Regions from separate parts of the Pseudomonas lini genome, predicted to be linked through region 1. Evidence: predicted binding sites of a transcription regulator. Region 1 holds the regulator's gene; each other region holds the start of a gene.
What was found. Region 1 encodes FliA, which starts transcription of late flagellar genes. Its sites were predicted from a motif close to CTAAAGTTTNNNNNNNNNNNGCCGNTAA; they were not measured.
Positions count from the first base shown of each region.

Region 2: the regulator FliA is predicted to act here: its motif matches at 2,633-2,660, upstream of AB3226_RS23610 (methyl-accepting chemotaxis protein).
Region 3: the regulator FliA is predicted to act here: its motif matches at 2,624-2,651, upstream of AB3226_RS18760 (methyl-accepting chemotaxis protein).
Region 4: the regulator FliA is predicted to act here: its motif matches at 2,448-2,475, upstream of AB3226_RS21860 (methyl-accepting chemotaxis protein).

Region 1 covers NZ_OZ061318.1:5,072,466-5,077,388, reverse strand. The annotation lists gene AB3226_RS22975 (chemotaxis protein CheA) at 1-709, opposite strand, end outside; gene AB3226_RS22970 (protein phosphatase CheZ) at 763-1,551, opposite strand; gene AB3226_RS22965 (chemotaxis response regulator CheY) at 1,582-1,953, opposite strand; gene fliA (RNA polymerase sigma factor FliA) at 2,121-2,861, opposite strand; gene fleN (flagellar synthesis regulator FleN) at 2,858-3,688, opposite strand; gene flhF (flagellar biosynthesis protein FlhF) at 3,806-4,923, opposite strand, start outside.
Region 2 covers NZ_OZ061318.1:5,198,511-5,203,433, reverse strand. The annotation lists gene AB3226_RS23620 (DUF6555 family protein) at 81-308, shown strand; gene AB3226_RS23615 (metallothionein) at 379-543, opposite strand; gene AB3226_RS23610 (methyl-accepting chemotaxis protein) at 910-2,592, opposite strand; gene AB3226_RS23605 (Na+/H+ antiporter family protein) at 2,772-4,088, opposite strand; gene AB3226_RS23600 (sensor histidine kinase) at 4,548-4,923, opposite strand, start outside.
Region 3 covers NZ_OZ061318.1:4,163,689-4,168,611, forward strand. The annotation lists gene AB3226_RS18745 (DUF1631 domain-containing protein) at 1-975, shown strand, start outside; gene ampD (1,6-anhydro-N-acetylmuramyl-L-alanine amidase AmpD) at 1,040-1,615, shown strand; gene ampE (regulatory signaling modulator protein AmpE) at 1,612-2,448, shown strand; gene AB3226_RS18760 (methyl-accepting chemotaxis protein) at 2,739-4,769, shown strand; gene AB3226_RS18765 (TatD family hydrolase) at 4,900-4,923, opposite strand, start outside.
Region 4 covers NZ_OZ061318.1:4,824,944-4,829,866, forward strand. The annotation lists gene AB3226_RS21850 (inorganic phosphate transporter) at 1-1,010, opposite strand, end outside; gene AB3226_RS21855 (transporter) at 1,290-2,312, opposite strand; gene AB3226_RS21860 (methyl-accepting chemotaxis protein) at 2,588-4,213, shown strand; gene AB3226_RS21865 (hypothetical protein) at 4,325-4,759, shown strand; gene AB3226_RS21870 (ATP-binding protein) at 4,756-4,923, opposite strand, start outside.

The DNA.
Region 1 (4,923 bases):
CGTCATCGGTGATGTCGGAGCTGTCGCCTGCCGCTTTCGGGGCAGCCGGTGCGGCGGGCGCCGCGACCACTGCATCGGCGGCGAACTGGCCTTTGCCGTGCAATTGATCGAGCAACGACTCGAACTCGGCATCGGTGATTTCGTCGCTGGTCGCCGTATCGGCGGCAGGCGGAGCAACCACAGGCGCCTCGGCCTGAGCCTTGACGGCATTCAGCGAGTCCAGCAGTTGTTCGAATTCGTTATCGGTAATGTCACCGGATTCACTTTCAGCGGCCGGCTCTTGCACCACTTCAGCGACAGGTGCTGCTTCATCGCCGGTTTGCGGCTCGGCCAGGCGGGCCAGAGCAGCCAGCAATTCAGGCGTGGCAGCTGTGATCGGGCTGCGTTCGCGGACCTCGCTGAACATTCCGTTCACCGCGTCCAGTGCCTCGAGAACCACGTCCATCAGTTCCGAGTCGACGCGTCGTTCACCCTTGCGCAGGATGTCGAACACGTTCTCGGCGATGTGACAGCACTCCACCAGCTCATTGAGCTGGAGGAAGCCGGCGCCCCCTTTTACAGTGTGAAAACCGCGAAAAATTGCATTGAGCAAATCCGCATCATCCGGTCGGCTTTCAAGCTCGACCAGCTGTTCGGACAGTTGCTCTAGAATCTCGCCGGCCTCAACCAGGAAATCCTGAAGGATCTCTTCATCGGCGCCGAAGCTCATTAAGGGGGTGCTCCTGAGGTCTAAAAACCTAAAAAACCTAAAATGCTAAAACTCTAAAATCCTAGGCTGGATAACAAATCGTCCACATCGTCCTGACCGGACACAACGTCTTCTCTTTTATCGGCATGAATCTGCGGACCTTCACCCTGAGAGAGATGTTTTTGTGGATCTTTTTCAGCGAGCATCGCTTCATGGTCATGTTCGATACCCGCAAAGCGGTCGACCTGACTGGCCATGAGCACGAGCTTGAGCAGATTGCTTTCAACGTCGGTGACCAACTGGGTCACGCGCTTGATCACCTGACCGGTGAGGTCCTGGTAATCCTGGGCCAGCAGAATGTCGTTGAGGTTGCTCGACACGACGCGGTTGTCTTCGCTGCTGCGTGTCAGGAAACCGTCAACCCGCCTGGCCAGTTCTCGGAACTCTTCAGCCCCGACTTCGCGACGCATGAACCGTCCCCAATCCGTGCTCAGCGCCTGAGCTTCATCGCTCAGGCCATTGATCAGCGGCGTGGCGTTTTCCACCAGGTCCATGGTGCGGTTGGCCGCGGCCTCGGTCAGCTTGACCACATAACCCAGGCGCTCAGTGGCATCGGTGATCTGAGACACTTCCTCGGCTTGCGGCATGTGCGGGTCAATCTGAAAATTGACGATCGCGCTATGCAGCTCGCGGGTGAGCTTGCCCACTTCCTGGTACAGGCCGCGGTCACGGGTCTGGTTGAGCTCATGGATCAGTTGCACAGCGTCGCCGAACCTGCCTTTTTCAAGGCTTTCGACCAGTTCGACCGCGTGTTTTTTCAGGGTCGATTCGAAATCGCCCTGTGAAGATTCGTTTTGCTCCATAGCTCCCCCGTGACGGACTGGCTTTGCACATCAACCGATGCGTTCGAAGATCTTTTCAATCTTGTCTTTCAACGCTTGAGCCGTGAATGGCTTGACCACATAGCCGTTCACACCCGCCTGAGCGGCTTCGATGATTTGCTCGCGCTTGGCTTCAGCGGTCACCATCAGCACCGGCAGGTGCTTGAGCTTTTCATCGGCGCGCACGTGACGCAGCAGATCGATGCCGGTCATGCCAGGCATGTTCCAGTCCGTTACCAGAAAGTCGATGCCCCCGCTGTTGAGAACCGGAATGGCAGTGATGCCATCGTCAGCCTCGACCGTGTTGGTGAACCCAAGGTCACGCAACAGGTTTTTTATGATCCGCCGCATCGTTGAGAAGTCATCAACGATGAGGATTTTCATGTTCTTGTTCAATTCGACCTCCAAGCAGTCTTAAACGCGTCCAGCACCTGGACGCGCCATTTCAATCAATCCGGCAAAGCACTCAATGACTGTCTGGAGCACAACAGATCGAAACCGGCGCGGTTCAACACCACACCTGCTCCATTCGCAGTGTCCCCACACTGCCTTCAGCGCGCTCGCCACTCCCCCAAACGCCCCCGCAAACGGGCCGCGCACTGGCTGTGTAACTGGCTGACCCGCGATTCGCTGACCCCCAGGACCTCACCGATTTCCTTGAGATTCAACTCTTCGTCGTAGTACAGCGCCAACACCAGTCGCTCACGCTCCGGCAAATTGGCAATCGCGTCCGCCAGCGCCGCCTGGAAGCGTTCATCTTCCAGATCGCGTGACGGCTCGAGATGAGCACTGGCGCCATCCTCATGCAGCCCTTCGTGTTCGCCGTCCTGCAACAGATCGTCGAAACTGAATAACCGGCTACCCAGGGTGTCGTTCAAAATCCCGTAATAATCGTCGAGACTCAATTGGAGTTCGGCCGCAACTTCGTGATCTTTAGCGTCACGGCCGGTTTTAGCTTCAATCGAGCGAATCGCGTCGCTGACCATGCGGGTATTGCGGTGAACCGAACGTGGCGCCCAGTCCCCCTTGCGCACTTCATCGAGCATCGCGCCGCGGATTCGAATGCCCGCGTACGTCTCGAAACTCGCGCCTTTGCTGGCGTCGTATTTGGTTGATACTTCAAGCAGGCCGATCATGCCGGCCTGGATCAGGTCTTCGACCTGGACACTGGCCGGCAAACGCGCCAGCAAATGGTAGGCAATGCGTTTTACCAAGGGCGCGTAACGCTCGATTAGTTCGTACTGCGCGTCACGTGCCGAGTTCTTGTAGAGGTTGTAACCACTGGCTGTCATAGGACGGGTCCTGCCGTTTGTTGCACGAGGCGCTCGACGAAAAATTCCAGATGCCCACGCGGGTTGGCCGGCAGCGGCCAGGTATCGACCTTCTGCGCAATGGCCTTGAATGCCAGAGCGCACTTGGAACGGGGAAAGGCTTCGTAGACGGCACGCTGCTTCTGCACGGCCTTGCGCACGCTTTCGTCGTAAGGCACCGCGCCAACGTATTGCAAGGCGACGTCGAGGAAGCGATCGGTGACCTTGGTCAACTTGGCGAACAGGTTGCGGCCCTCCTGCGGGCTCTGCGCCATGTTGGCCAGGACGCGGAAACGATTCATGCCGTAGTCGCGGTTCAGCAGTTTGATCAGCGCGTAGGCGTCAGTGATCGAGGTCGGCTCGTCGCACACCACCAGCAAGACTTCCTGGGCTGCGCGAACGAAACTGACTACCGAGTCACCAATGCCCGCAGCGGTGTCGATCACCAATACGTCGAGGTTGTCGCCGATGTCGCTGAAGGCCTGGATCAGGCCGGCATGCTGGGCCGGGCTCAGATGAACCATGCTCTGGGTGCCGGACGCGGCCGGGACGATGCGGATACCGCCGGGCCCTTGCAGCAGCACGTCGCGCAGCTCACACCGGCCTTCGATCACATCGGCCAAAGTACGTTTGGGTGTCAGCCCCAACAGGACGTCGACGTTCGCCAGCCCCAGATCGGCATCCAGCAGCATGACGCGCCGGCCGAGCTCAGCTAGAGCCAGGGACAAGTTCACTGACACGTTAGTCTTCCCGACGCCACTTTTGCCGCCGGTCACCGCGATCACCTGTACGGGATGCATGCTGCCCATGTTATTTCTTTACCTTGTCTTACTTAGACGGAGGCCACATTACTGGCTGCGCGTTCACCAACTGAACAATGCATTGGCAGACCATCGATGTAGGTACAAAAACTGTTCATTAATACCTCAGCCAACCCGCTTGGTCGGACTGTGGTAGAGGTCAGCGAACATATCAGCCATGGCTTCTTCGCTGGGTTCTTCCTGCATTTGCACGCTAACGGCGCGGCTGACCAACTGATGACGACGCGGCAGATGCAAATCATCCGGGATCCGCGGGCCATCGGTCAGGTAAGCCACCGGCAATTCATGACTGATGGCCAGGCTCAACACCTCACCCAGGCTTGCCGTTTCATCCAGTTTAGTCAGGATGCAGCCAGCTAGCCCGCAACGCTTGTAACTATGATAAGCGGCGGTTAGAACCTGTTTTTGGCTAGTGGTTGCCAAGACCAGATAATTTTTTGATTTGATCCCTCGTCCGGCCAGGCTTTCGAGCTGCATGCGCAGTGCCGGATCGCTGGCCTGCAGGCCGGCGGTATCGATCAGAACCACGCGTTTGCGCAGCAAAGGTTCCAGCGCCTGCACCAGCGATTGGCCCGGGTCGACGTGGGTGACTGACACATTGAGGATGCGGCCCAGGGTCTTGAGCTGTTCCTGAGCGCCGATGCGGTAGCTGTCCATGCTCACCAGCGCGATGTTCTGCGCGCCGTACTTGAGCACGTAACGGGCGGCGAGTTTGGCCAGCGTGGTGGTCTTGCCCATACCGGCCGGGCCGACCATCGCAATCACGCCGCCCTCTTCCAGTGGCTCAACTTGCGGGGTGGCAATCATCCGCGCCAGGTGCGCGAGCAACATGCGCCAGGCCTGACGGGGTTCTTCAATGTCGGTAATCAGTGCCAGCAGATCGCGCGACAACGGGCCGGACAGACCGATGCGTTGCAGGCGACGCCAGAGGTTGGCCTGGGCCGGACGGCTGCCTTGCAGCTGATTCCAGGCCAGCGAGCCGAGTTGCACTTCCATCAGTTCACGCAGGCTGTTGAGCTCGAAACGCATCGAGTCGAACGCACGCGGATCGACGCCGGTCGCTGCGGCAGGCGCGGGTGCCGGACGCCGAGGCTCGGCCAGCGTTGGCTCGATCAGTGGCTCGGCGGCGGTCAACGGCAGGCCGGCGAACAACTGGCGATTGGTGGCTTTGTCGCTCTCGCCATCGCCACGCAGGCTCAGTTCGGCCTGGGCGGTGACGATCC
Region 2 (4,923 bases), 130 kb from region 1:
CTGTCACCGTCCGACAATTCGACTGAATTTTCCCCGCGCCTCGCGATCCCTCTATAACTACAGGGAGGAATACAGGCTTTATGAACAATGCAAAACTTTTCGTTATTGAATACACCCTTCATGGCCAGCCCAAGTCTTTCATTATCCGCCTGGACAAAATGGACAATGCAGAGGCTTGGCACTGGGCCAGTTGCGACGCCGGAGTCGGGCGGATCCCGCGCTTTGGCCGTGAACGGGTGCAAAAGACCAGCAAACCGCTGGCGGAAAAATTCGGCATCGAGAATGTGACCTGGCGACCGGCCAGTTGAGCGTCAAAAAGGAGGGGAAAGATTCAAACCGAAGTGGAGCCTGGAAGGCTCCACTTTTTTGCCTGAACAGTCAGTGTTGAGCACACTTGCAGCCTTTGGTGGTGCATGCTTCGCCGTGTTCGTGGTGCTTGGCGCAGCCTTCACAACAATAGTGCTTGCCGTGACGCGCGATTGGATGTTCGCCCAGTTTGCAGGAACATTTGGGGCAGTCGCAGATACTTTCACTGTCGATCATGAGTCTGACTCCATTGTTGTGGTCGTCAAGGTGCCGCCGGTGCGCGACACCTGAAGCAAATGACCGCCCATTCCGCAAACGGGTTCAAACAAACGGGACGGTGCTTGCTTACTAATGAGGGTAGTCGCGATGCGGCTACTCATGGATGAACACTGCCCTGCGGTGAGGGCGGAGACCCGAATGCAAGTCAAGGCGCAGAAACCTGTGGGAGCGTGGCTTGCCCGCGAAGGCGTCGTGTCATTCAACATTGATATCGACTGACACTACGCCTTCGCGGGCAAGCCACGCTCCCACAGGATTTTCGTCGCTCAAATTTCTTGATTTACTGGCATGGGGGCAAGCCCCTTGCCACACGAGCACTATCAATCAGATACGGAACTGCCCGACCAGTTGCCCCAGGCGTTGACCGAGGTCGGCCAGGCTGCGTGAGGTCTGGGCGCCGAGTTGGGTTTCGTCGGCGACGCTGTCTACCGCCACGGCAATTTGATGCACGCTGCGGTTGATTTCTTCGGCCACGGCGGTTTGCTCTTCGGCGGCGCTGGCAATCTGGGCGTTCATCGAGTTGATGGTGCCGATCAGCTGAGCCATGGCATCCAGAGATGCCCCCGCCTCGTTGGCCTGGGCCGACGTGCCGTCGCCAGCCTCGCTGGAGCGGCGCATGGCTTCGACTGCCGATTGGGTGCCGGCCTGCAAGCGGTCGATCATGCTCTGGATTTCCTGGGTGCTGATTTGCGTACGGCTGGCCAATGCACGCACTTCGTCGGCGACCACCGCAAAACCACGCCCGGCCTCACCGGCGCGGGCCGCCTCAATGGCGGCGTTGAGCGCCAGAAGGTTGGTCTGTTCGGCAATCGAACGGATCACCCCGAGTACGCTGACAATCGACGACACGTCTTTCTGCAAACTGTCGAGAGACACGCCGCTGCTGCGAATATCGTTCACCAGCGCATGAATCTTCACGATGCTGCCGGCCACCACGCGCTTGGCGGCCTGGCCTTCTTCATCGGTCTGCTGGGCAGCGACCGCTGCGTTTTGCGCACTTTTGGCCACTTCCTGGGCCGCCGCCGACATTTCGTTGATCGCCGTGGCCACCTGATCGGTTTCGTGACGCTGGCGCTCCATGGCCTGATCCGAGCGTTGTGCCTGATCAGATACCTGATTCACCAATCCGGTCAGTTGCGAGGTCATTTCAGTGATCTGCCGCACCAAACCGTGAATCTTGTCGACGAAACGGTTGAACGAACCGGCCAGTTCGCCAAGTTCATCCTGGCTGGTGATGGTCAGGCGCCGAGTCAGGTCGCCCTCGCCCGCCGCGATGTCATCGAGGTTGGCTTTCATCAGGTTCAGCGGACGCAGGATGGTGTTGGCCAGCAGCATCCCGGCGGCAGCGATCACCAACAGCACTACCACGGCAATCCCGACAATGCTCAGCACCACGCCTTGCATGCGTTCCTGGACCTTGGTCTCAACCACCGCCACTTGCGCTTCGATGCCGTCGAGGTTGACCGAGGTGCCGACCGCCATGTCCCACTTCGACAGGTATTCGGTGTAGCCGAGCTTGGGCACCAACACTTGCGTGTTACCGGGCAGCGGCGAACTGTATTGCAGGTAGTGAGTACCGTCCTTGGCAACTTTCACCAGCTCACGGTTGACGTAGACGCCGTTCGGGTCGCGGTTGTCCTTGAAGCTCTGGCCCACGCCTTCGGGGCTGTTGGCCTTGAACAGGCGCACGGTATTGGAGTCGTAGCCGAAGAAGTAGCCGTCCTTGCCGTAGGTGATGCTCGACAGCAACTTGATCACCTGCGCCCGCGCCGCGTCATCGCCGGGAGCTGCCGCGTCGTACAGCGGTTTGATCGTGGTCATGGCCACGGCAACATAACTTTGCAGGGTCGCCTTGGCATCGCTGAGCAGGCGCTGACGGGTTTCCTCGACTTCCTTGCGGGCCTGCTCTTGCAGAATGAACAGCGTGGTCAGGCTGATGACCAGCGCAAAGAGCAGCACCGGGAGGACGGCAAGGGACAGGACTTTAGCCTTCAGGCTCATGCGCATGACGTTCACTCTTTTGATTTTTTTGGCGTGGTTAAAGGCTATAACGGCAGGCCAATTCAAAAGTTGAACGCAGTCATGGTGGGAGCGTGGCTTGCCCGCGATTCAGGCGCCGCGGTTTATCAGGCATACCGCGTAATCGTTCATCGCGGGCAAGCCACGCTCCCACAGGGTTAGAGGTGTTACAACACCATCGCTGCCACCCAGCCGAACACCAGCAACGGCAGGTTGTAGTGCAGGAAGGTCGGGACCACGGTGTCCCAGATGTGGTGATGCTGGCCGTCGATGTTCAGGCCGGAGGTCGGGCCCAGGGTCGAATCCGACGCGGGTGACCCGGCATCGCCCAATGCCCCGGCAGTGCCGACGATGCATACGATGGCGATCGGGCTGAAGCCCAGTTGCACGCACAACGGCACGAAAATCGCCGCCAGAATCGGCACGGTGGAAAACGACGAGCCGATGCCCATGGTCACCAACAATCCGACCAGCAACATCAACAACGCGCCGATGCCTTTGCTGTGGTTGATCCACGAAGCCGAAGATTCCACCAGGGTCTGCACATGACCGGTAGCCTTCATCACTTCGGCAAACCCGGACGCGGCGATCATGATGAAGCCGATCATCGCCATCATCTTCATGCCTTCGGTGAACAAATCATCGGTGTCGCGCCATTTGACGATGCCCGACACCGAAAAGATCAGGAAGCCCACCAGCGCCCCGATAATCATCGAGTCCAGCAGCAACTGAACAATGAACGCGGCGGCAATGGCCAGACCGGCGATCATCAGGCTCATTGGGTTGTACTGCACCGCGACCTGTTCGACTTTCTCGATTTTCTCGAGGTCGTAAACGCGCTTCTTGCGGTAGCTGATGAGCGCTGCCGCCAAGCCAAACACCATGCCCAGCGCCGGAATACCCATGGCATGGGTGACGTTGATACCGCTGATGTCCACGCCACTGCGGGCGACGTTGGCCAACAGAATTTCATTGAGGAAGATGTTGCCGAAGCCCACGGGCAAGAACATATACGGCGTGATCAGACCGAACGTAATGACGCAGGCAATCAATCGACGATCCAGTTGCAGTTTGGTCAGCACATATAACAGTGGCGGCACCAGCAACGGGATAAAGGCGATATGGATCGGCAAGATGTTCTGGGAGGCGATTGCCACCACCCACAGCAGGCCGATCAGCAGCCATTTGACATTGCCGCCCCCGTTGGCGTGCTGACGATCGACCATGGCCAAGGCTTTGTCAGCCAGCGCATGGGCCAGGCCGGACTTGGCGATGGCCACCGCGAACGCGCCGAGCAAGGCGTAGGACAACGCAACCGTCGCGCCACCGCCGAGGCCGCTGTTGAAAGCTTTCAGCGTCGCGTCGATGCCCAGGCCACCGGTCAGGCCGCCCACCAGCGCGCCGACAATCAGCGCGATTACCACATGCACGCGGGACAGGCTGAGTATCAGCATGATGCCGACCGCGGCAATTACTGCATTCATTGTTGTTACCTCAAAAGCAGCGCGGTGAGGCAATCACCGCCAAACGGAATGAGTCCGGCCGGCAGTCTGCATAGGCCGCCAGCGGATTAAAGAAAAAAGGGTTTTATTAGAGGGCGCGCACTGTGCCGGAGCATTGCCGCCTTGTCAAAGCCAACACCAACGCCAACCCTCGTAGGCGCTGTCGAAGGCTGCAATCCTTTGATTTTCAACGACCTTGATGACACCAGAAGATCAAAAGATCGCAGCCTTCGGGTCAAGTCGGCTCTGCAAGCCAAGCGCGAGCAGGCTTGCTCCCACAGGATTAGTGGTTGTCCGCAAAATTTGCAGGCAACACAGATCCAGTGTGGGAGCGGGCTTGCCCGCGATGAGGTCATAACATCCAACATCTATGTTGGCTGTTACATCGCCTTCGCGGGCAAGCCCGCTCCCACAGGTTAATCGGCGTTCTTCAGATTGGGGTCAGCGTTTGGGCAGTTCGATCGTGACCTTCAACCCTTCCCACTCGCTTTCCTGCAACTTCAACACCCCGCCCCACGTGTCGACGATGTCGCGCACGATGCCCAACCCCAGCCCATGCCCATCCGTCTGTTCATCAAGCCGGGTACCGCGGCTGAACACCTGAGCGCGCTGGTCTTCGGGAATTCCCGGGCCATCGTCTTCCACGCTCAACTCAAACCTTTCTGCCGTTTCGACGATGCTCAACCGCACCTCGGCATCCGCCCATTTGCAGGCGTTGTCCAGCAGGTTGCCGAGCAACTCCAGCAGATCTTCGCGATCCCACGGCAGTTGCAAACCGGCCGGCGCGCGGTAGCTCAGTTCGAGGTGTTCGCCGTGG
Region 3 (4,923 bases), 910 kb from region 1:
GCCATGGGCTGGGGCGAGTGCGATGACCGTGAGCGCGACAGCCTGTACCTGCGCATCGAGCAAGTGGTGCAGCGCTTGTTGAATGACTTTGTCGATGACCCGGCGATCTTTTCCGAGTTGCTGGCGGATTTTCTCGCCTTCACCAGTGACGAACGCCGTCGCAGCGAATTACTCGAGCAGCGTACCCGTGACGCCGAAGAAGGCCGAGCCAGGACCGAATTGGCGCGTCAGCGCGTCGAGCAGGCGCTGAACCAGGCGTTGGTGGGCAAGGTGCTGCCGCACAGCGTGGTGGCGTTTGTCCAGGAGGCCTGGAGCAAAGTGCTGTTGCTGACCTGCCTCAAGCAGGGTGATCAGTCCGCCGAATGGCATGCCGATGTGCAGACCATGGCGCAATTGATCTGGAGTGTGCAACGCCATGACGAACCTGACGCGAGCCTGCGCTTGTTGTCGCTAGTGCCGGGGTTGCTCAAGTCGTTGCGCGATGGCTTGAACCGTTCGGCATTCGACCCGTTTGCCACCGGCGAGTTTTTCAGCGAGCTGGAAGTTTTGCACCTTCAGTTGTTCGAACGCCCAGACCAGAAAAGCACGACTGTTGACGCACCGATGATGGTCGAAGTGCAGCAGGAAATCGTGCTTCGCACCGCTGACGAAGGCCCGGTCGAAATGGCATCGATGCGTTTGCCGGAGGGCGATATCGCTCTGCTTCAGGTCGATCAGCTGCACCTGGGTTGCTGGGTCGAGTTTCAGGAGGACGAGGAAAACACCCTGCGCTGCAAGCTGGCGGCGATCATTGAAGCCACCGGCAAGTACATCTTCGTCAACCGTACCGGGATGAAAGTGCTGGAGCACAGTCGTACCGGTCTGGCCCTGAAGTTTCGGCGTGGCGCGGTGCGAACGCTGGACGACACCTTGCTGTTCGACCGGGCGCTGGAGTCGGTGCTGGCCAACCTGCGGCGCATCAATCGCGGCAAGTGATCGCGCGCCGAGGGTCTATCGCGGCATACTGGGCACCAACACAGTCGTCGTTGAAGGAACCTGTATGCAGTTGGACCCCGCGAGCGGTTGGTGTCAGGGCGTGCGCATATGCCCCTCGCCCAACTTCAATGCGCGCCCCGAGGGCGAAATTTCCCTGCTGGTGATCCACAACATCAGTCTGCCGCCCGCGCAGTTTCTGACCGGCAAGGTGCAGGAATTTTTCCAGAATCGCCTGGATGTCACGGAACATCCCTACTTTGCAGGGATCGCCGACCTGCGGGTGTCTGCACACTTTTTGATCGAACGTGACGGCACCGTCACTCAGTTTGTCTCCTGTCTAGAGCGCGCCTGGCACGCTGGCGTCTCGTGTTTCGAAGGACGGGACACCTGTAACGATTTTTCCGTGGGCATCGAGCTTGAAGGCACGGATGATCTGCCGTTCACCGACGCCCAATATCAAGCGTTGACGGCCCTGACTTTACAGCTGCAAAGCGCCTTTACGGGTATCACCGCACAACGCATCTGCGGGCATAGCGATATTGCACCCGGGCGCAAGACTGATCCGGGACCGGCGTTTGACTGGGTACGCTATCGCGCGGCTCTGACAGAAGCCGCTCTGGAAAAAAAGGAGCAACAATGAGTTTTCTGGTGCTGCTATTGGCGGTGTGGATCGAAAAGTTCTCGGCCCTGCGCCATCGGGTTCAACGTGATGGCGGTTGGGTGCGCGAGCTGAACAAGCTTGAAGCCAGCCCCCGCATGACAAACCGTCCGTGGCTGATACTGGTGGTGCTGGTGTTGTTGCCGGTGGCGCTGCTGGGTTTGCTGTTGGTGGTGCTGGAGCCGGTAGCCTACGGTTTGCTGGCGTTACCGGTGCACCTGCTGGTGGTGATTTACAGTCTGGGCCGAGGTGATCTGCTGGCTGGCCTCGGGCCGTTCCGCGATGCCTGGCGCCGGGAAGACCTGCAAGCCGCCGCGCATGTGGCCAAACGCGATTTGAACATTTGCGCTGACAACGGCGAGCAACTGCTGGAGCGAGTTGAAGGGCATCTGCTGTGGCAGGCCTATCAGAGCTTTTTCGCGGTGATCTTCTGGTACTTCCTGCTGGGCCCGGTTGCTGCGTTGAGCTATCGATTGCTGGCGCTGGCCGAGGAACACGGGCAGAACCCGGCCGTGGTCGAGCGAGCAGCACAGCTACGTCATGCGTTCGATTGGGTACCGGTGCGACTGCTGGCGGCGAGTTTTGCGCTGGTCGGCAACTTTGTCGCGGTCGGCCGGGTGATGCTGCACGAGCTGCTGAACTGGAACATCAGCGCCGCCCAACTGATCGAGAAGGTCGGCTTGGTGGCCGGTGAAATTCCGGCGCCGGTGGTCGGGCCGGACGGCATCAACAGCCTCGACCGGATCTGGGAACTGCTGCTGCGCGCGGCAGTGCTTTGGTATGCCGGGTTTGCGTTGTGGACTGTTTTGTCATAATCCACAACACATGTGGCGAGGGAGCTTGCTCCCGTTGGGGCGCGAAGCGGCCCCCGGCGCCCGTCCAGACAGACTAAGTTATCCGGAATTACGACTGTGCTTCGCAGCCGAGCGGGAGCAAGCTCCCTCGCCACAGGGGGCTCATCCGCTCCAATAACGGCACCCCGCCGTTAACCTTAAGTTACAAAACCCTCCGTCGATTTAGGCTATACAGAGACAGCGCCAATAGTGGCTATCTGCTGTCTCTGCGCGCCCGCCATAAAAATAAGAATTCAAAGGGAGACTTCACAGTGAAGAGCTTGCTCTATCCCGCCGTCGCGCTGATGAACCGCCTGAGCTTCGGCATGAAGTTCAGCCTGATCAGCGTGCTATTCCTCGTGCCGATGCTGGTGACCAACTTCTATCTGGTGCGCGATTCCTATCGCGAATTCCAGGGCACACGGGTCGAGCTGCAGAGCCTCGACCTGCTGGGCAGTGGCCTGAGCCTGCGCCGGGATCTGGAAACCCTGAACAACCTGGTGCAGATCAACGTTACCCTTGGCCAGTCCGGCAAGGCCGGTCATGTCGAATCGACTATCAGCGCTCTGGAACAAAGCGTTCTGACCCGTTTGCAAGGGCTGGCGGCGATGACCACTGACCCGGAGCAAATCAGCTTTTTCGATGGCAAGCGCGATGAAATGATCGCCGCGTTCAAGGCCCAGCAAACGGAAACCTCCCTGCAAAGCAAAAGTGCGCTGATCGGCAAGTTGCTCGGCAATGCGCAGATTTTCAGCCAGATCATTGCCAGTCAGGCCGGCCTGAGCCGCGACAGCCAGAGCGACATGCGTCAGCTGAGCGAGCTCATTACCAACGTCACGCCAGCCGTCACCCAAACGCTCGGCGAAGGCCGGGCGATGGGTTCTTACTCGTTGGGGCAGGGCTTTCTCAATTCGGCGTCGAGCACCCGTTTCGATGAGTTGCTGGCGCAGATCGAAAAGCTTCAGGCCGAATACAGTCTGAAATTGCAGGATGCTTTGGGTTCCAGTAAAGCAGCGCACGAAACCCTGGCCGCTCAAGCTGAAAGCAGCAAGACCTCTCTGAAAAAGGCCAGTGAACTGTTCGAAGAACAGGTGGTGATGGCTGACACCCTCGATGCACCGTGGCAGGGCTTTTACGATCAGGTTACGGGTTTGATCGACCAGACCTACCAACTCAATGAAGCCACCCTGAAGTTTCTCGGTACCCAGTTGCAGCAGCGGCTGGAGCAGCACCGCACTCACATGATTTTGCAGGCGGTGGCACTGGCGGTGGTGTTTGTGTTGATTTTTTACCTCTATGGCGGTTTCTACGCCTCGACCCGCACCACCCTCAAGCGTCTTGGCGCGGTGATGGACAAGGTGGCGGCCGGCGACATGACCGTGACCTTCAGCGCCAACAGCCGCGATGAGCTGGGCGAGTTGGGCGAGGTATTCACCGGCACCGTGAAGAAGATCCATGATCTGATCGAGCGCGTGGGCCAGACCGTCAGTGAGGTCGAGCGCCAGGCTGGCCAGGTTGAAAACGTGTCCGCGCAGAGCAATCAGGCAGTGGCGGGGCAGCGTACACAGATCGAGCAGGTCGCCACCGCGATGAACCAGATGTCAGCCACGTCTCTGGAGGTGGCGCGCAGTGCCGCGGCGGCCGTCAGCAGCGCCCACAGCGTCAACGACGAAACCATTAGTGGGCGCGGGCTGGTGGAGTCCCAGCAGGGCAGTATCGCTGCACTGGCCAGTGAAATCGATCAGTCGGTGCGGGTGATCAACCAACTGGCCAGCGACAGCCAGTCCATCAGTAGTGTGCTGGAAGTGATCAAGAGCATCGCCGAACAGACCAACCTGCTGGCGCTTAACGCGGCCATCGAAGCTGCGCGTGCGGGCGAACAGGGTCGTGGTTTTGCGGTGGTGGCGGACGAGGTCCGGACCCTGGCCAAACGCACCCAGCAATCGACCGAAGAAATCGAGCAAATGATCGCCAAGCTGCACAGCGGTGTCGGGGCGGCGGTCAAGGCGATGGGCACCAGCCATCAGATGGCCAACGGCACGGTCGGGCAGTCGGAAAAGGTCCAGCAGGCGCTGGAAAACATCCTTGGCGCCGTCGGCATGATCGTCGATCAGAATCAGCAGATTGCTGCAGCCGTAGAACAGCAGACCGCCGTGGCTCACGACATCGATCAGAACATTGTCGAGATCAACCGCGCCGGTGAGCGCACCGCCGACGGCGCGCACCAGACTGAAAATGCCAGCCGAGCGTTGTCGGCGCAGGTGGTTGAACTCAAACAATTGATCAGCGCGTTCCGGGTTTGATGCCACGCAGCAGATTTACTGTGGGAGCGGGCTTGCCCGCGATAGCGTCTTAACATTCAACATCAATGTTGACTGACAGTCCGTCATCGCGGGCAAGCCCGCTCCCACAAGTATTGCGTGAATCAGCGGACTACCAGCTGAACAACTCACACGC
Region 4 (4,923 bases), 250 kb from region 1:
CGCATGTAATCGGTCAGCACCGGGCGTGGATCGGCGGGCGCCGGCACCGGCGAGTTTTTCATCAGGGCTTGCTGGGTAACTTCCGCCACGGCGGCGAACTGCAAGGCCTGATCCGCCGGCATGGTGCGGTTCAGCGCATACGCCATCGGCAGGGTACCGACCAGAATCAGCATGATCAGGCCCATGCCTTTCTGGCCGTCGTTGGAGCCGTGAGCGAAGGACACACCGGTGCAAGTCAGAATCAACATGCCACGAATCCACCACGGTGGCGGGGTGTCGCCCTTCGGCGCTTTGTACAACGCGCGATTTTTGACGAAGGCGCGCAATGCCAGCAACAGCAACGCGGCAAACGCGAAACCGATCAGCGGCGACAGTAGCAACGCGTAACCGATTTTGGTTGCCTGGGCCCAATCCACGCCACTGGTGCCGTCACGGCCGTGCATCAGCGCATTGGCCACGCCGACCCCGATGATCGAGCCGATCAGGGTATGCGACGAAGACGCCGGCAAACCCAACCACCAGGTGCCGAGGTTCCACAGGATCGCAGCGATCAACAGGGCGAAGATCATCGCGAAACCGGCGGAGGAACCGACTTGCAGAATCAGCTCCACCGGTAACAGGGCGATGATACCGAACGCCACCGCGCCGCTCGACAGCAACACCCCCAGAAAGTTGAAGAACCCGGACCAGGCCACGGCGAAATTCGGCGGCAGGGAGTTGGTGTAAATCACCGTCGCCACGGCATTGGCGGTGTCGTGAAAACCATTGACGAACTCAAAGCCCAAGGCAATCAACAGCGCGACGCCCAACAGCAGAAACGGCGTCCAGGTGGTGACCACCGTGCCGAGTTCGCTCATGTCGTGCATCAGGCTGTAGGCGGTGAACAACAGCCCGCTGCTCAGCACCGCAAAGAACAGCACAATGGTGAGCAGGCCAGGTTTTTTATCGAGTTGCGGCTTGGCACTGCTGGCGGGAACCTGGGCAGCGGCGGTAAAGGAAGGCGTAGCCATGCCAGACAATCCTGAGCAGAGAAGGAGTGTCTCCCATGATCGTTGCTAAATATTACAAAGAGACTGCGCTGGGTCAGTGTTTGGGTTTTTTGTGGGGCTGGGTGCTAATGCAGGCAAACATCTGTGGCGAGGGAGCTTGCTCCCGTTCGGCTGCGAAGCAGTCGTCAAATAGGCAACCGCGTTTCTGTCTGAAGAAACCGGCTTGCAGGATTTAGGGTCGCTTTGCAACCCAGCGGGAGCAAGCTCCCTCGCCACAATGTATCGGAGGGGCCGAAAGACTCAATAATCCTGGCGCTTGCGAAACGCCCAGCGTCCGGCAATCAGGGTAAACGTCGCGACCAGCGCCACGAGAATCCAGAACCCTTCCGGATCACCGGCAAGTGGCACGCCGCCGACGTTCATGCCGAAGAAACCGGCGATGATGTTGATCGGCAGCGCCAGCACCGTGACCACGGTCAGAGTGAACAGCGTGCGGTTGCTCTGTTCGTTGAGGTTGGCGGCGATTTCTTCCTGCAACAGCTTGATTCGTTCACCGAGGGCCGTGAGGTCGTTGATGATCAGCGCAAACTCCTCAGTGGACTTGCGCAGCTCCTTGACGTCCTCTTTCTGCAACCATTGCGGCGGACGATTGAGCAGGCGCAGCAACGAACCCGGCTCCAGCGCCAGCAACCGTTGCAGGCGCACCAGCACCCGGCGGTTGGCACCCAGCTCAGCCCGGTTGGTCGACAGGCGCGACGACAGCAACTCATCTTCGATCTGGTCGACACTGAGGCTGGTCTTGCGCACGATCTGCGTCAGCACTTCACCCTGATCGCGCAGCAAATGCACCAGCAGTTCCAGCGGCGAGCGAAAGCATTCGCCGGCCTTCACCGAAGAGCGCAGTTTGTCCACTGAGTGCAGCGGCTGCAGGCGCGCGCTGATGATCAGCCGGCTGCGGGCACAGACCCACAGCGTCGAGACATCCGAGGAGACCATGCTGCTGAGGTTGAACACCACGTCGTTGACCACTGCCAGCAACGCCGAATCGACATGCTCGATACGCGTCGAACGGGAGCCTTCGTGCAGCGCTTCGAAAAACTCGTCGGGCAATGCCAGATGGCTTTTCATCCAGCGCTCGCACGCGGCGTGGGCCAGGTTCAGGTGCAGCCAGACGAATTCATCACTGTCGTCCGGTTGTTGCAGGCAGTGCAGCGCCTTGGCCGAATCGATTTCCCGACCGCGCTCGCCGGGGCGAAAACTGAAGCCGTAAAGCAGGCCGAACAGGTCGGAATCGCGATGGCGCTGGTCGATGCTGTGGTTCATGAGGTCTCGCTGTGAGGGGACGCCTGTTGCAGGTTTCCCAGGTTCACTTGAGCCTCATCATCGCAAGCTATTCTGAAGGTTTTGTGACAGTTGAGTGGCGCCGAAAAACCGCCCGCTGCCAGTGGTCGGAAGAAACTCAAGAAAGGCTCTGGTCCGCCGATGAGGCTGGTATCGATCTTCCGATTCCGGTCATAAACCAGCGTCGCTGACAGGGATGTCCGGACACCTTGCACGTCTATAAGTCGTGCTTCAACCTCGTCATGAGATATCACTCGATGTTTTTGCAAAAGTCCCTGCGAGCACAAATTCTTGCCTTGTTGAGCGGCAGCCTGTTGGCGATGTTGCTGATCGCTTTGGCCTCCTTTCACTTTCTGTCCAATGGCGTTCAGAACTACGCGAACCTGATTGAAGGTCCATTGCACACCTCGCAACTGATCGATGAAGCCAACCTGCAATTCAAGGTGCAGGTTCAGGAGTGGAAAAACGTTCTGCTGCGCGGCAAGCAGCCAGCGGACCTGGATAAATACTGGAAGCAGTTCGAGGACGGTCAGCGCAACGTGCAGGGCGTCCTCGGCGAGCTGGCCGGGCAGAAGGGCATCGAGCCGCAACTCAAGACTCGCATCGAACGCCTGCGTGAAGAGCATCGTGTATTAGGTGCGGCCTATCAGAAGGGCCGTGATGCCTACGTGGCTGCCGGGGCCGACCCCACGGCCGGCGACAACGCGGTCAAAGGTGTGGACCGTGCGGCCAGCGAACAGATGAATGAATTGGTCAGCGATCTGCGCAAGCAGGGCATGGAGCAATCGAAGCTGATCAGCGCCAGTGCAGATGAAACGGTGCTGCTGGGGATCATCGTGATGTTGGTGTCGGGTCTGCTGATTGGCCTGTTGAGCCTGTGGCTGGTCAACCGCAACCTGGTGGAGCCGATCCGCAAACTGATCGACTACGTGGCACAACTCAGCCAAGGGCGCTTCGCCGAACGCGTAGCCAGCACCCGCCAGGACGAGTTGGGCAACCTGGCCAAGGCCGCCAACACCTTGCGCGATTTCCTCGCCGAAACCTTCAATCGTTTGCAGCGCAGTGCGACGGATCTGAACACCGCAAGCGGCGAGCTGAATTCGATTGCCGGCCTCATGACCAGCGGCACCAACGAGCAGTTCAGCCGTACCGATCAGGTGGCCACGGCGATGAACGAAATGTCCGCCACTGCGCAAGAAGTCGCGCGCCACGCAGCCGACGCGGCACGTGCGGCCGATGATGCCGACCAGTCCGCCCAGCAGGGCGAAAAAGTCATGCAGGGCACTATTCACACCATCACTCAAATGCGCGGCGAAATTGCCAACACCGCCACGGTCATCCGTCGTCTGGAAGCCGACAGCGGACGCATTGGTAAAGTGCTGGAAGTGATTCGCGGCATCGCTGAACAGACCAATCTGCTGGCGCTCAACGCCGCCATCGAAGCGGCCCGCGCCGGTGAAGCCGGGCGTGGTTTTGCGGTGGTCGCCGATGAAGTACGCAGCCTGGCCCAGCGCACAGCGGCCTCGATCATCGAGATCAACCAGATCATTCAAACCGTGCAAACCGGCGCAGTGGACGCGGCTCAGGCTATCGAAAGCGGCCAGTCGCGTAGCGAAGAAAGCGTCGAACAAGTGACTCAGGCTGGCGCCATGCTCGAGCGCATCACCCATGCCGTGGAAGCCATTCGCGACATGAACCGCCAGATCGCCACCGCCGCCGAAGAACAGACCTCGGTGGCCGAAGACATCTCGCGCAACCTCACCGAAATCACCAGCATCGCCACTACCAACCTGGACAACGTGCAGCGCACCGAAGCGGCCAGCCACAATCTGCATGGCTTGTCGGGGCAGTTGAATGAAGTGACGGCGCGGTTGAGCGCCTAGTGAAATGGGCTGTGTATCGGTTCGGTCACCGAATCGGTACACAGTCGCTCTCAAGTTTATGCCGCGCCCGTCGATGACGAATTGACCCAAACTCCACATTGGATAAATCCCATGGTCAGCATCAATTCCGTTTCGATCAATCAGACCCTGTCGACCTCTTCAAGTAAAGTCGCGATCAACGACAGCACCGAAGACACCTCTGTCGCAGCGACGACTGAGGCGTCCAGCGATACCACCAAGGTTGCCGCTGGCGGTGCCCCCGCCTCGAACGAAAGCAGTTCCAGCAGCAGCGAATCCGATACGGTGAAACAACTGCGCAAGCAGCTCGCCGAGCTGCAAAAGCAATTGCAGGAACAACAGCAGCAACTGCAAGCAGCCCAGGCCAGGCAAGACAGCGCCGAAGCCAAAGCGGCGAACGTTGCGGCGGCTCAATCGCAGGTTGCGGCCACTTCGGCTTCGTTGCAGACGGTGATGGCGGCGTTGTTGCAGGCATTGCAGGATGAGGGGGGGAGTACGTCGGGTTCGGTGGTCAGCACCACCGCTTAAGTTCGAGAGGGCAAACTGAAGGTAAACGTCGTGCCCTGTTGCTCGGTCGATACCACCTCCAGCTTCCCGCCATGGGACTGCGCAATCTGACTGGCAATGTACAAACCCAACCCGAGGCCGGCCTGCGGTGTTGCGCTGGCTGGTTTCGAGTAGGGCTGGAACAG